Regions from separate parts of the Terrabacter sp. NPDC080008 genome, predicted to be linked through region 3. Evidence: riboswitches for the same ligand, from Rfam matches in the RefSeq annotation. Region 3 holds a riboswitch; each other region holds the start of a gene.

Region 1 (3,693 bases), on a different contig from region 3:
TTGTCGGTCATCTGCGTGAGGTCGGCGCCCTGGACGCGCTCCTTGGCGTACTCGAGCGCGTTGAGGTAGCCGGTCGAGAGGGTGGCAATCGCCTTGGTGCCGACGAACATCCGCGCGTTCTCGATGACCTTGAACATCTGCGCGATGCCGTCGTGGACGTCGCCGAGGAGGGTGCCGACGGCGGGCTCGTGCTCGCCGAAGGTGACCTCGCACGTCGTGGAGACCTTGAGGCCCATCTTGTGCTCGACATTGGTGACGTGGGCGCCGTTGCGCTCGCCGAGCTCACCGGTCTCGAGGTCGACGTGGAACTTCGGCACGATGAAGAGCGACAGGCCCTTGGTGCCGGGGCCGGCGCCCTCGGGGCGGGCGAGCACGAAGTGCACGACGTTGTCGACGAGGTCGCTCTCGGCGCTCGTGATGAAGCGCTTGACGCCGGTGATGTGCCAGGTGCCGTCGGGCTGCTGGACGGCCCTGGTGCGGCCGGCGCCGACGTCGGAGCCGGCGTCGGGCTCGGTGAGCACCATCGTGGTGTGCCAGGCCTTGTCGACGATGTGCTTGGCCAGCTTCTTCTGGTCCTCGGTGCCGAGGTGGAAGAGGAGGTTGGCGAAGGAGTAGCTCGCGGTGAACATGTGCACGGCCGGGTTGGCGCCACAGACCATCTCGGCCACCGACCAGCGCAGCGACGCCGGAACGACCATGCCGCCGAGCTCGGCCGGGACGTCGAGGTTGCCCCAGTCGCCGTCGACGTAGGCGCGGAAGGACTTGCGGAACGACTCCGGCATCGTCACCGTCTGGGTGGCCGCGTCGTAGACCGGCGGGTTGCGGTCGCTGTCGAGGAGGCTGTCGGCCAGCTCGTTCTCGGCGAGGCGCGAGACCTCGTGGAGGATGTCCTTTGCGGCGTCGACGTCCACGTCGGCGTAGATGCCCTGACCCAGGACCTCCTGGCGGTCGAAGACCTCGAAGAGGTTGAACTCGAGGTCGCGCACGTTGCTCTTGTAGTGGCCCATCGGGGGACCCTCCGCGTTCTTCTCGCTCGTGCGGCCGCGCCGTCGCCGGCGGGCGCGCGAAGTTACTGGCCGGTTACCTCCATGATGCTACCGGCCAGTAATGCGCGCAAGGACAGGGAGGTATGCCGAAGGGCCCGGTCGCAGTGACCGGGCCCTTCGTCTGGAGCAGGCGGCACGAATTGCACGTACGTCTTCCTTCTGGAAGAAGGCTGTTCTGCTACTGAACTACGCCTGCGAGGCGTCGCCTACCGTAGCAACAGCCGGACCAGTCGTCCAAAACGCGCGCCGCCCGGCGCGGCGCCTAGGAACCGTCGCGCACGCGGCGGGCGAAGGCGGACGAGCGCAGCTGCAGCTCCTCGACCCGACGGGCCACGAGCGCCACCGGGTCGAGGCCGCCCTCCATGCTGTTCGGCAGCCGCCGCACGTGCGTCGAGCAGCTGAAGTCGGTGTGCACCAGGGTGCCGAGGCTGTTGCCCTCGCGGCCGGCGGCGCCGGCGCGCCTGGCCGTGAAGAGCTTGACGTCACTCGTGGCGATGACGTCCTCGCACCAGGCACACATCGCGCTGGACTTCCGCGTCCGCTCGGAGGCCCGCAGCAGGAAGCCGACGGGCTCGTCGTCGACGGGCACCACGGCATACGCGCGTTGCGGGTTGCTCCGGTCGGTCCAGCCGAGGTAGTCCAGCGACTCCCAGCGGTCACCGAGCCGCTCGAGGTCGGGCAGAGGTGCCTGCTTCGCCTCGCGACGGCTCGCGTTGATGAAGGACGCGCGGATCTCTTGCTCTGTCAGGGGTTTCACGGTCGTGCTCCTCGTCGGTTCGCGGGCATGACCGGATGGCCGGTCAGCCGGGAGTGGGGTGGGGGAGGGCGCGAGCCGCTCTGCCGGCCATGGTGGCCACCACCCTCTCCGGCCCTCGACGTAACAGTCGGTCCGGGCCTGCACACTGACGAGTCACCGCGCGCCACGCGCGGCCGGGTCCATCGTGCGCCCCTATTGGCGCCCCGGTCCACCCCTTTCGCCCGGTCCGTCGGAGGGCGCGTATGCCGTCCGCCACCTCTTGGGCGTCGGGACGCCCGGCGACGTGCCCGGGTTGGGCACCGTTTGTCCCGGCAACAGTTGCCGATATCCAGCGATGACCTATGGTTCACGGCCCCGCTCTGCCACCGTCGTGAGTGCTCATCGACCGGGGTCTTCCCCGGTCGGCCCGCGGCACGCCGAGTCCTGTCCGCCGTCGGGGCAGTCAAAGCATCACGTGGACAGGATCGGGAGACCCACTTCTGGGCCGGCAAGGACCGGTCCTCGGGGTGAAGCCGCCATGCGCGGCCGGGCTACCTCCGCCCGAACCCGACAGCTCATCTCGAAGGCGTGGGAAGGAACCCGACCATGCCCGCTACTACCCCTGCACGCCCTCCACGCAGTCTCCGACAACTTCGCTCGCTCGCCCTGACACCGCTGCTCGCCGCCGCCCTGCTCCTCGGACTGGGCGGCGCTCCTGTGTCCGGCACCGCTGCCTCCACTGGCTCGACCGGCTCCCCACCGGGATCGACGTCCGTGTCGGCGGTCACGGTCCACGCCACGCCGGCCTACGCGGTGCCGTTGCGCACCCAGGGCCTGCGCCTCACGGCCGCCCAAGTCGGCAAGTGGTACCGCTGGGGGGGCGCCGGCCCGACGTACTTCGACTGCTCCGGCCTCGTCTACTACGTCTTCCACACCCGGCTGCACCAATACCTGCCGCGCACGGCGAACGCTCAGCGCCTCGCGACGATCCGGATCGCCAAGGCGAACATCCTCCCCGGTGACCTCATCTTCTTCATGTCGGGCGGCCGGGCCTACCACGTCGGCGTCTACGCCGGTTCCGGCAAGGTGTGGCATGCGCCCCGTCCGGGCCAGCGCGTCCAGCTCTCGAGGCTCTGGACCACCGCCTGGGTCGCCGGCCGGGTCCGCTGACTCAACGACCAGCGCGTCCGGTGTCTGGACCCCACCCGCCAGGCACCGGGCGCGTGAAACCCCGCCGTTCGGACGTACGGCCGCTCAGGTCAGCGGCGCTCGCAGGTCCCAGCCGTCGAGGATGGCCTGAACCGCCCGGCCTGCGGACTCGTTGACGACGACAGGGGCGGCGAGGTTGACGGACGTGCCCGAGTCGCCGGGGGTGGCCACGACGAGGATGCGGGCGCGGTCGTCGGGCTCGAGGCCGACCTGCGTGCTGGCCGCCGTGACCTCGGGGACGTAGTCGGGCAGGTAGAGGGCGGCCTCGAGCAGGAAGAGGCGCACGTCCGGGGCGTCCTGCGGCTGCAGGCTGTAGACGCCGTCGGCCCCCTCCACCGGGTCCAGCTCGTAGACGGTGTGCGGGTCCAGGCCCGGCATCGGCTGCTCGAACAGCAGGGTGCTCATCGCAGGAACTCCGTCAGGCTCGGCTGGAGGACCTTCGCGGTGACGGCGAGGGCCGCCTGGTAGGCGGTCTGCTGCAGCTGCAGGTCGAGCACCGCCTGACCGAGGTCGACGTCCTCGATGGCCGTGCGCCGGGAGGTGAGCGATGTCGTGGCCTCGGTCGTGGCCTGGCTCGCGCGGTCGAGCAGCGCCGACCGGGTGCCCACCTCCGAGCGGGCGCTGACGACCGTGCTCATCGCGGCGTCGAGGGCCCCGAGCCGGGACGTCGGGTCGGTGCCGGCCCGCAGGTCGGCAGCGATC
Region 2 (3,693 bases), on a different contig from region 3:
ACTCGTCCGAGGCGAGGACGGCAGCCACCCGCCGCTCGTCGAGGCCGCACTCGGCGGCGAGGCGCTGGAGGACCTCGTGGTCGTCGATGGCCAGGCCCTCGCCGAAGTGGGCGGCGTGGAAGCGCTCGTCGGCGGCAGAGCGCAGGGCCGGCCCACCCATCTCACCGGCCAGGGCGCACAGCCGGTGAGCGTCGAAGGTGTTGGCCCGCACCGCACGGTCCCAGTCGAAGACGAGGTCGTCGGCCTGGGCCTCTTCGGACGCCTTGGCGTTCATCAGCCGCCCGGTTCCCGCGTCTCCCCCGCCGTAGCGCACCGACAGGTGCTCGCGCACCGGCACCGACCCGCCAACCGGGACGTCGGGGTCGAGCTCGAAGGCGCGCAGGCGCACCGTCACGTCGTGCGGACGCTCGAAGGCCGCGATGGCGGCCTGCAGACGGCGTTTGGCCACCCACGAGTAGGGGCAGACCAGGTCGCTCCAGAGGTCGAGCTCGATGTGGGTCGTGGACTCTGCGGCAGGCTGGACGGTCATCACGTCAGTCAACCACGGGCCACGGGACGAGCCGGGGAACGCGCTGTGCCCCCACCGCGATGCGGTGGGGGCACAGGGCGTGTGTGCGAGAGGCGGCGCTCAGAAGCGGCCGTAGCCGGACGGCGTGGTCCAGATCGAGTGGTTGCCGGTCGTGGTGCCGGGACGCTGCGCGTCGATCATGCGGCCGGGGCTGACGTAGATGCCGACGTGGTAGGCCGGCGAGCCGAAGAAGACCAGGTCACCGGGGCTCGGGCTGCTGACCCGGGTCGCCGCCGCCTGCTGCGCGGACGCCGTGCGCGGGATCGAGATGCCCGCCTGGCGGTAGACGTAGGAGGTGAAGCCCGAGCAGTCGAAGCCGGACGGGGTGGTGCCGCCGTAGACGTACGGGATGCCGAACAGCGACTGGGCGATGCCGACGATGCCGGAGGCGCTGGGGGCGGGAGCCGGAGCGGAGTCCGCAGCCGGGGCGGGGTTCAGGGCAACCCGCTCGGCGGAGCGCGACACCCGCTGCGAGGCGGCCTGGCGGTCCGCGGCGGCCTTGGTCGCAGCCTCCTCGGCGGCCTTCTGCTCGGCGCGCTGGGTCTTCACCGCGATGTCCTCGATGACGACCGGCGCGGCCTTGGCCTGCTTGAGCGCGGGCTTGGCGAAGCCGATGGCCGACAGGGCGTTGCCTGCCGTGAGGGTGCCGGCCGCGGGACCGACGGCGGCCGGGGCCGCCACGACGCTGCTCGATCCGTCGGCGGCGTTCGCCGTGCCGGCGAACGAGGCGACGAGTCCACCGGAGGCGGCCACGATGGCGGCACCCTTGACGGCGGGCTGGGCAGACTCCTTGGCGATCGTCTTCAGCTCCGCGAGCGCGCTGAAGCGACCGGGGGCGCGGTGGCGCCCGGGAACGTTCTGAGCCACGTTTGACCTCTCGACGCCGGCGAGGTGAGCTGTCGGGTTCGGGCTGGAGGTACTAGCCCGGCCTTCGCTCGGACCGATATCGGTCCACGGAGGGCTTCACCCCGAGGACGTCTCACGACGTCCGCAGAAAGTGGTTCCCCCGCTCCTGCCATGCGGTTCGTGCCGAGCCTCGGGTCGATGGCAGGACTAGGCGGTCCGACCCGGGGCACCTGCTCGACGGGGAGAGCAAGTGGGGCCAACCGTACCCAAGCACCCCATCGGTTGTCACGTTCAGGACACGGGAAGTCAAAGACTTTTCCGGGATCGCGTAAACGAGGTCAGGCGGCCTGGCAGAAGACGTGGACCGCGACGTCGTCGGGCAGCGACACCCCGGCGGACGGCTCGCCGCCCTCCCGGACTGCCAGGACGCGGCCTCCCTCGCGCACCACCTCGACCCGCGCGCCGGGCACGACACCGGCGCTGGTCAGCAGCGCGAGCGCCTCGGGATCGACCTGCACCGGCTCGCCGATGCGCCGGATCGTCACGACGGACGGGTCGTCGCCCACGACGGCAGCCAAGGTGCGCAGCCCGGCGAGGAAGTCCTGCTCCTGCTCCACGCCGAGCTCGGCCAGACCCGGGATCGGGTTGCCGTACGGCGACTCGAGGCCCTCCCCGATGAGGCCGAGGATCTTGCGCTCGACCTTCTCGGACATGACGTGCTCCCACCGGCAGGCCTCGTCGTGGGCGTACTCCCACTCGAGGCCGATGACGTCGACGAGGAGGCGCTCGGCGAGGCGGTGCTTGCGCATGACGCGGGTGGCCAGCAGGCGGCCGCGCTCGGACAGCTCCAGGTGACGGTCGCCCGTGACGGCGACGAGGCCGTCGCGCTCCATGCGCGCCACCGTCTGCGACACCGTGGGGCCCGAGTGGCCGAGACGCTCGGCGATGCGGGCGCGGAGGGGCACGATGCCCTCCTCCTCCAGCTCGAAGATGGTGCGGAGGTACATCTCGGTGGTGTCGATCAGGTCGGTCACGGTCATACCCTCTCAGAGTCGGGCAGCGGTCAGAGCCCGCCCGGCGCCGGTGCCCGGGTGGGGTCGTGTCGCGGCACCCAGATGCGCAGCCAGCCGGCCCCGACGAGGGCGCCCGCGCCGAGGACGACCGCGGACGCGCCGAGCGAGAGCACGGCGCTCAGCCCGGACAACGCCAACGGGCCCGCTGCCCTTCCCACGTCGGCGCACAGGCGCCAGCCGCCGAGGAACTGCGCCCGGCCGTCAGCCGGTGACGCGTCGGCGCCCAGGGTCATGATCAGTCCCGCGCCCAGGCCGTTGCCCAGCCCGAGCACCGACGCAGCCGCGGTGACGGCGACGAGGCTCGTGGCGAATGGCAGCACGGCCATCCCCAGCCCCAGCACGACCATGCTCGGCACCGCCGCCGCGACCCGGCCGTAGCGGTCCATCAACCACCCCGAGGGGTAGAAGAGCGCCATGTCGATGGCGCCGGCCACGCCGAAGACGAGCGAGGTCTGCGCGGGCGAGAAGCCCACCGACTCGGCCCAGAGCGGGATGAGCGCCTCCCGGATCGCACGGGCCCCGGCCACGCACATCGCGCCGGTGCCGAGCGTGAGCAGCACGTGGCGGTGCTGCAGCAGCACGGACGCCACGCTGCGCGGGACGCCGCGCCCGACGACCCGGTGCGCCTGCGCGGTGATGTCGGGGGCGAGGAGGACGAGGACGAAGGCGGCCGTGCTCGCGACCCCGCCGACGGCGTACGCCGACTCCGTCCCCCAGCGCACGATGACGAGCGAGCCGATGAACGGACCGACGAAGGAGCCGATGCGGTTGACCCCGCCGAGCGTCGACAGCGCCCGCGCGCGCATCGCGACCGGGACGGCCTCGGTCAGGTAGGCCTGCCGCGCGAGCCCGAAGAGGGAGCCGGCCAGCCCGACGACGAGCACGCCGGCGAAGAGCACGACAAGCCCGCCGGCCAGGGCGGCGAGCACCATCCCGACGGCCTCGACGACGGCCGCGATGAGCAGCGCCCGGCGCTCCCCGATGCGCGCGGCGAGCGCGCCCGAGGGCAGGTCGCCGAGGAGCTGACCCACGCCCAGCATGGCCACGAGCAGGGCGGCCGTCCCGACCGAGGCGCCCAGCTCGCGCGCCGACACGGCGACGATGGGCGTGACCGCGCCCGCACCCATCGAGCCGAGCAATGTCGGGCCGTACGCGGACAGCGCGATCGCGCGCAGGCTGCCGGCCCCCTGTCGCGGGCTCTCCGAC
Region 3 (3,693 bases):
CGTCATGGCGACCGGCTGGCACGCCGCCGTCTCCTCGCGCGTGAGCCCCGGCGGCACCGCCGTCGTCATCGGCGACGGCGCCGTCGGCCTGTGCGGCGTCATCGCCGCCAAGGAGCTCGGCGCCGAGCGCATCGTCGCCATGTCGCGCCACGAGCCCCGCCAGAAGCTCGCCCGCGAGTTCGGCGCCACCGACACCGTGGCCGAGCGCGACGACGCCGGCGTCGAGGCCATCCTCGAGCTGACCGACGGCATCGGCGCCGACTCGGTGCTCGAGTGCGTCGGCACCGACCAGTCGATGAAGACCGCCTTCCGCATCGCCCGTCCGGGCTCGAGCGTCGGCTTCGTCGGCGCGCCGCACGGCGTCGAGCTGCCCGTGCGGCAGATGTTCGTCCGCAACGTCGGCCTCGCCGGCGGCATGGCGCCGGTCCGCACCTACCTGCCCGACCTGCTCGAGCGCGTCCTCGACGGCCGCATCAACCCCGGCAAGGTCTTCGACCTGACGCTCCCGCTCGACGAGGTCGCCGAGGGCTACAAGGCCATGGACGAGCGCCGCGCCATCAAGGTGCTGCTCCGCCCCTGACCATCGCGGGGCCCAACGGCCACCAACGGGTATGCCGTGTTTGAACCGGCGCTGCCCTGCTGGCCTTCTCGCTCGGCTCCTCGGTCGACGAGCTGGTCGACCAGCTGGCCGGCCAGGTCGCCCGACCAAGCCGACGACGCGGCCGCTCCGAACGACGCGCGTGACCACGCCGTCCGAGCGACCGACCGTGCCTCCGGCGAGACCTCTGACCGGGCATCCACGCACCCGAGCGGGCGTGCGGATCGGCAGCACACGGCATACGCCCTCGGTCCACGACCCTGCGAGAGAGACGGAGCACGAGGTGACGCACGCGCGCCTGATCGACACGGTGGCGCCCTCGGAGCCGCGCGGCATCGCCCTCGTGCTCCACGGCGGTGCGGCGCGTCGCGGCGCCGCCCGCGTCAGCCCGACCCAGCTGTCGGTGCTGCGGATGGTGCCGATCGCGGCCCGGATCGCCCGCGCCGTCCGGGGTGAGGCCGCCGTGCTGCGCCTGCTCAACTCGACCCGCGGCTGGGACGCGACCCACACCCCGGTCGACGACGTGCACTGGGCGCTCGGCCAGGTCGCCGAGCGGTTCGGCCCGGAGCTGCCGGTGACGCTCGTCGGGCACTCCCTCGGCGGGCGCGCCGCGCTGATCGCCGCGCGGGAGCACCCGGTGGTCAGCGCCGTCGCCCTCAACCCCTGGGTCTATCCGGACGAGGGGCGAGCCAACCTCTCAGGACGGCAGGTTCTCATCGTCCACGGCGACGAGGACCGGGTGGCTCGTCCGCGCAACGCCGCCGCCGTGGCCCGCGACCTGGCGCGCACCGCCGACCGGGTCGGCTACGTCACCGTCACCGGCGGCAAGCACGCGATGCTGCGGCGCCATGAGGTGTTCGACGGGCTGGCCGCCGACTTCACCGCTGCGACTCTGCTCGGGCGCGAGGTGGACGGTCCCGTGGGCCGGGTCCTCGCCGGTGAGGAGTGGCTCGAGGTCTGAGCGAGGACGGGCCGCCGCGGGTGTCCGGAATGGACCACTTTCCTTTTGCAGACGCCCGTTTCGCACAATACAGTCGGTTCATCCCCTCCATGACCGGTCCGACACCGAAGTGAGGACCAGGATTGGCCCCCAGGTTTGCGTCAGTCGACGACTACATCGCGTCCTACCCCGAAGACACGCGGACGCAGCTCGCCGGGGTGAGGAAGGCGATCAAGAAGGTGGCCCCGCACGCGGCCGAGAAGATCAGCTACGGCATGGCGACCTTCACCGTCGACGGCAAGCCGCTCGTCTACTACGCCGGCTGGAAGAACCACGTCGGGCTCTACCCCGTGCCCACCGGTAGCCCGGAGTTCGAGGAGGCCATCGCCCCCTACCGCCGGGCCAAGGACACCGTCCGCTTCCCGGTCAGCCGGCCGGTGCCGCTCGAGCTGATCGGCGAGATCACCCGGCTCTGCCTCGCCCGCCGTGCCGCCGTGTCGGAGAGCTCCGACAGCTGACCCGTCGGCCACCCCAAGACGGTGGTGCTCGGTCGCCGAGCAGCCACAGGCGCTACCCCGGGCGGCCACAGCCGGACCACAGGCTTGATGTGATCTGCCTCTCACGATCTGCCCGGTCAGGGCTGATTCCGGCCGGAAATCTGGACATAGGGTGACGCAACGGACGCCATGCCGTTACCTCGGCGTGACTTTTGCTGATCGACTCCTCTACTCTTCGGGAGTCCGTCCATCAGGTCGGGCTCTCGCGTGGTGGACCGCCTAGTCCTGTCACCACCTGGCGAGAAGAACCAAACCCTTGTGACAGGAGCGGAGGAACCACACGTTTCTCCGGGCGTCCGGCGCAACGACTCCGGACGTCCTTGGGGTTAAGCCTCAGCCCCGCCGACGAAGTCTCGTCAGCTGGGTCGGAGGCCGGGCACCTTTCCGCCCGAACCCGACAGCTAACTTCGTAGGCGCGGAGAGGCACAGCCGTGATCAACGACACCACCCGTGGGCGCCACCGCGCGCCCGGACGCCACAACCCCCTGAGCGAGCTCAAGCTCCTCGCTCGCGAGTCGGCCCAGCCGGCCCTGAAGGCAGGCGCCCTCGTGGCCGCCACCGGCGGTCTCGTCGCCGGGTTCGCCAACCCGGCGAGCGCCGACACCCTGTCCGCCGCCAAGTCGGCCGGCGTCAACGCCGCCGCCCCCGAGGCGGCTCCCGCCGCGGTGGGCCCGGCCACGACCGCCGCACCCGCGCCGTCGACGGCCCTGTCCAAGATCGGCTTCGCGCCCGCCACGCAGCAGACCGCTGCCCAGCGCGTGGAGAAGACCAAGCCCGAGGTCATCGAGGACGAGCAGGTCAAGGCCGAGCGTGCCGACGCCGCTGCGAAGGCTGCGGCAGCCAAGGCCGCTGCCGACCGTCAGGCCGCCACGCAGCGCGCCTCGCGCGACCTGACCCGCCGCACCCTGACCAACAGCACCTCGTCCGTCAAGGTGAGCGCCAACGCGTCCGCGCCCAGCGCCTCGTCGGGCATGCGGGCCTCCTCCAACTGGGCCACCGCCGGCCAGTGCACGTGGGGCGCCCTCAACAAGTGGTACCAGTCCGAGGGCTACTACCCCGGTGGCTGGACCGGCAACGCGATGGCCTGGGCCTCCGGCGCACGGTCCGCGGGCTACACCGTGAGCAGCACCCCGCGTACGCGATCGATCATCGTCATGCAGCCCGGTGTCGCCGGCTCCTCGAGCGTCGGCCACGTCGGCTGGGTCACCGCCGTCAACGGCAACAAGGTGACCATCATCGAGATGAACGCCACCGCGGGTCCGTACAACTACGACACCCGCACGGTGACGCTGAGCGGCGGCATGTCGTTCATCTACGCTCCGTGAGCGCAGCAGGTTCCGCGCACTGACGCGACTGTGGGAAGGGGAGGACGCCTCGGGCGTCCTCCCCTTCTGCGTCCCCATCCACGGCCTCACAACGAGCGTTCCCTCCTTGCGTGCCAGCCGAGCGCAGCCTGCGAGGTAGCCCACAACCGGGGGCAATCGGGAATGATCGGTCGGCTCTGCTCCTTGACGCCTAGGTAGTTGAAGGCTCCACCGCCTCCCCCGGCGGTGCCCGCCTCGACAGATCCGACCGTCCCCCACACGTGAGGAGCAGGC
Region 4 (3,693 bases), 720 kb from region 3:
CGAGCGCGACGTCGTGCTGCACCTCCATTCGACGGGCACCGGCGTGCTCGACGGCCCGGTCTCGCAGATCATGACGAGCGACGTCACGACCGGCTCTGCGGACGACGACGTCGCAGACCTCGCCGGGACGATGACCGAGGAGCGGGTGCGCCACGTGCCCATCGTCGATCCGGCCGGACGGCTGACGGCGATCGTCTCGATCGGCGACATCGTCAAGCACCGGCTGGCCGAGCTGCAGTCCGAGCGCGACCAGCTGCGCGACTACATCAGCCACTGACCGGCCGGAAGCCGGACACTTCGGGGCGCGCCTCGGGAGTGTCCCGGCGACCGCGCCGCAGTCGCATACCGTAGGGGCATGACTGCGTACGACCGGACCGCGCGGGTGCCGAGCCCCCGGCCCGGCACGCGCACCGGGGCGCTGCCCACCGCGGCCGCCCCGACCCGGCCCGCGTCGGCGCAGCGCATCGGCCCCTACCGCCTCATCGAGGAGATCGGCGAGGGCGGGATGGGCGTGGTGCACCTCGCCCTCGACCCGCGCGGCCGTGCCGTGGCGATCAAGGTGCTGCGCTCGCACGTGGCGCACGACGCCGACGCGCGCCAGCGGCTTTCCCGCGAGGTCGACACGCTCTCGCGCATCCGCGACGCCCGCGTCGCGAGCGTCATCGACGCCGACGTCATGGCGCCGCGGCCCTACCTCGTGACCCGCTACGTGCCCGGTCCTGCCCTCGACGAGGTCGTCGAGGACCACGGCCCCCTGCCACCGGCCGACCTGCTGCGGCTCGCGCGCGGCATCGCCGAGGCGATCCGGTCGATCCACGCCTGCGGCGTCGTGCACCGCGACATCAAGCCCGGCAACGTCCTGCTCGAGGACGGCGACCCCGTCCTCATCGACTTCGGCATCGCCCACCTGCAGGACGACGTGCGCCACACCGTCGGCGGTCTCGTCATGGGCACGCCCGGCTACCTCTCACCCGAGCTCGTGGAGGGCGCGGCCATCACCGACGCCACCGACTGGTGGGGCTGGGCCGCGACGATCACGTATGCCGCGTCGGGTCGTCCGCCGTTCGGGCGCGGGCGCATGGATGCCGTGCTCGCCCGCGTCCGGGCCGGCGAGGTGGACCTCGACGGGGTCGACCCCCGCCTCGTGCCGCTGCTGCGCGCCTCGCTGTCGCCCGACCCGCGCCAGCGCCCCCACGCGGACGAGGTCATCGCCGCCCTCGAGGCGTATGCCGCGGGCCAGGCGGCCATCGTGCCGACGCCCCGGGGTGGACTGTGGGACGACGGGCGGTCCGCCACGCCGGGTGACACACAGGTGGTCGAGGGCGCCGGCACGGCCGTCATGCCCTGGGTGCACACCGCCGTCCAGCCGGCGCTCGACCCGGTCGCCGCGCAGCTCCCGCCCGCGCCGTCTCGGTGGGCGCCCCCGACGACCCGGCCGCGGGTGCCCGCTCCGGTGCCGCCGCCGTCCCACGAGCGCGGCTGGGACGACGACGCCGGCCCCAACGGTCCGTGGGACGACGAGGACGGCTGGGAGGACCAGGAGCCCGTCCAGCGCGAGGGGGACCCGCGCATCGGGCTGCCCACTCGCACCGGGCTGCTCGCTGCCGTGGCGGTCGCCTGGGTGGGCACGCTGATGGCGTGGCCCGGGGTGGCGCTCGTCTCGATCGCCATGCTGTCTGCCCTGGCCCGTGCCACCGACCGGTCGGTGACCGCCCTGGTGCTGCGGCGCTACGACTTCGGCCGGCGCCGCAGCGACGTGCCGTTCGCCGTGGTCTCGAGCCCCTGGCACCTCGTCGTCGGTGCGGTCGCGACGGTCGTGGGACTGCTGCTGCCGGTCGCCGTGGCGCTCGCCGGCGTCTTCGCAACAGCGCTGATGCTCGCGGGAGCCCAGGGTGGTGACCTCGGGCCCGGCTCTCCCGCAACGCTGGCCGTCGGTGGCGCCATCGGCCTGCTGATGCTCTGGTGGGGCCCCGGTGGGGCGTCGCTGCGGCGAGGGTCTCGCTCGATGGCGCGGACGATCGTGCCGAGCGGCGTCGCGGGACAGGTCGTCTCGGGTGTGCTCGTGGTCTTCGGCGCGGTGGCGGCGCTGACGGCGCTGCGGCACGGCATGAGCTTCACCTGGACCCCCTTCAGCGCCAGCCCGTTCGGGCGCTGACCGGTCGGACAGGCACGGCCTGCACGGGAGCCCGAGCGGGCTGAGTGGGCCCTTCGATGGCGCGCTCCACGCGTACGCCCCCTGTGTGTCGCTCGTGAGCGGGCCGTGGGCCTCGTGTGGGCGTACCGCATCACCCCAGACCGGTGGGCGACGAAAAGATCACGAAATTGTCTCGACTCGGCTTGTGTGGCGTTGAAACCTCACGTACCGTCAGTGCTCGGCGGCACCCGGCTCTTGGGCCGGAAGGGGGGGATCGACTCGTCGTCCCGTTCCGCTTCGTCGCGTCCGGCTTGGGCCGGCCGCTCCCCACAACTTCACATGGACACCCAAAAATCCGTTCCCTGAGCGCGCCGAGCCTCGCCAGCCAGGGATGTAGCCCACACCCGTGGGCCGGGCGAGGACGGGGGACCCAGTGCGGTCAGAGCACACTCACGCGAAGAAGCGCGAGGTGGCATCTGGCCTGGGGGTGAAGTCGCTTCTGCGACAGGGCACCTGACGCCCCAACCCGACAGCTAACCCCGCAGGCGCACGTCAGGAAGGAAACACCCAACCATGCAGTACCTGTCCAAGCATGCTGCGGCGAAGAAGATCTCTGTGAAGCAGCGCCTTGCGGGCGTCGGCATCGCCGGAGCGGCCACCATCGTCGGGGGCCTCGCCACCGCAGGTTCGGCCAAGGCGTCCTCGGTCTGGGACGCGGTCGCCGCGTGCGAGTCCGGCGGCAACTGGCACATCAACACCGGCAACGGCTTCTACGGCGGCCTGCAGTTCACCAAGAGCACGTGGCTCGGCTACGGCGGCGGCGCCTACGCCTCGCGCGCCGACTTCGCCTCGCGTGACGCGCAGATCGCCGTGGCGCAGCGCGTGCTCGCCGGCCAGGGCCCCGGCGCCTGGCCCGTCTGCTCGGTGCGTGCCGGCCTCAGCCGCTCCAACGGCGGTGCGACCTCGAGCAACATCAGCGTCTCCCGCTCCACGCAGCGTGCGCCGCTGACCACCAAGAAGTCGACCGTCCAGAAGTCGACCGTCAAGAAGTCCGTCAGCAAGAAGAAGACGTACGCCGCCGCCCCGACGGTCACGAACACGGCCAGGAACACCGCCACGGGCCGGCAGATCACCGTCCGCAGCGGCGACACCCTCGGCCAGCTGGCCGAGCGCTACCACGTGCGCGGTGGCTGGAAGACGCTGTGGAAGGCGAACGGGGCCCGGGTCACCAACCCGAACCTCATCTTCGTCGGCCAGGTGCTCCGCCTTCCCTGACCTGCTGGTAGAACTGAGCCGGACGGCCCCGCGCGACCAACCCCTGGGTTGCGCGGGGCCGTTCTTCTGTCCCCGGCCGGCCCGCGCCCGCCGGCGGCCGTCGTTTGGGCGTATGCCGCGGGGCTCCGTTACGCTTTCGCCCGTCCGCAGGCTCGTGCCGCGGGCGTGCTGGCGTGGCGCAATCGGTAGCGCACCTGTCTTGTAAACAGGGGGTTAGGGGTTCGAGTCCCCTCGCCAGCTCTCTGACCAGCACAAACATGCAGGAAGGTCTCCTGCTCGCCGGT

The links. A riboswitch is a leader RNA that binds a small molecule or an ion and turns the genes downstream of it on or off. The one in region 3 is predicted to bind cyclic di-AMP.
Region 1: it holds a riboswitch for cyclic di-AMP, as region 3 does, so the genes downstream of both, AB0316_RS19395 (C40 family peptidase) here and AB0316_RS02370 (CHAP domain-containing protein) in region 3, are expected to answer to the same signal.
Region 2: it holds a riboswitch for cyclic di-AMP, as region 3 does, so the genes downstream of both, AB0316_RS14585 (C40 family peptidase) here and AB0316_RS02370 (CHAP domain-containing protein) in region 3, are expected to answer to the same signal.
Region 4: it holds a riboswitch for cyclic di-AMP, as region 3 does, so the genes downstream of both, AB0316_RS05760 (transglycosylase family protein) here and AB0316_RS02370 (CHAP domain-containing protein) in region 3, are expected to answer to the same signal.

The regions. Positions count from the first base shown of each region.
Region 1 is NZ_JBFBLC010000008.1:82,002-85,694, reverse strand. Features, by position in the region: gene AB0316_RS19410 (acyl-CoA dehydrogenase) at 1-1,007, opposite strand, end outside; tRNA gene AB0316_RS19405 (tRNA-Gly) at 1,169-1,242, opposite strand; gene AB0316_RS19400 (FBP domain-containing protein) at 1,309-1,803, opposite strand; cyclic di-AMP (ydaO/yuaA leader) riboswitch at 2,208-2,383, shown strand; gene AB0316_RS19395 (C40 family peptidase) at 2,557-2,952, shown strand; gene AB0316_RS19390 (flagellar assembly protein FliW) at 3,037-3,396, opposite strand; gene flgL (flagellar hook-associated protein FlgL) at 3,393-3,693, opposite strand, start outside.
Region 2 is NZ_JBFBLC010000004.1:446,643-450,335, reverse strand. Features, by position in the region: gene AB0316_RS14590 (DsbA family oxidoreductase) at 1-529, opposite strand, end outside; gene AB0316_RS14585 (C40 family peptidase) at 629-1,435, opposite strand; cyclic di-AMP (ydaO/yuaA leader) riboswitch at 1,438-1,603, opposite strand; gene AB0316_RS14580 (iron dependent repressor, metal binding and dimerization domain protein) at 1,753-2,448, opposite strand; gene AB0316_RS14575 (MFS transporter) at 2,478-3,693, opposite strand, start outside.
Region 3 is NZ_JBFBLC010000001.1:502,634-506,326, reverse strand. Features, by position in the region: gene AB0316_RS02385 (zinc-dependent alcohol dehydrogenase family protein) at 1-580, shown strand, start outside; gene AB0316_RS02380 (alpha/beta hydrolase) at 882-1,559, shown strand; gene AB0316_RS02375 (DUF1801 domain-containing protein) at 1,682-2,056, shown strand; cyclic di-AMP (ydaO/yuaA leader) riboswitch at 2,332-2,523, shown strand; gene AB0316_RS02370 (CHAP domain-containing protein) at 2,527-3,420, shown strand.
Region 4 is NZ_JBFBLC010000001.1:1,218,404-1,222,096, forward strand. Features, by position in the region: gene AB0316_RS05750 (CBS domain-containing protein) at 1-277, shown strand, start outside; gene AB0316_RS05755 (serine/threonine-protein kinase) at 356-2,155, shown strand; cyclic di-AMP (ydaO/yuaA leader) riboswitch at 2,494-2,699, shown strand; gene AB0316_RS05760 (transglycosylase family protein) at 2,708-3,409, shown strand; tRNA gene AB0316_RS05765 (tRNA-Thr) at 3,577-3,649, shown strand.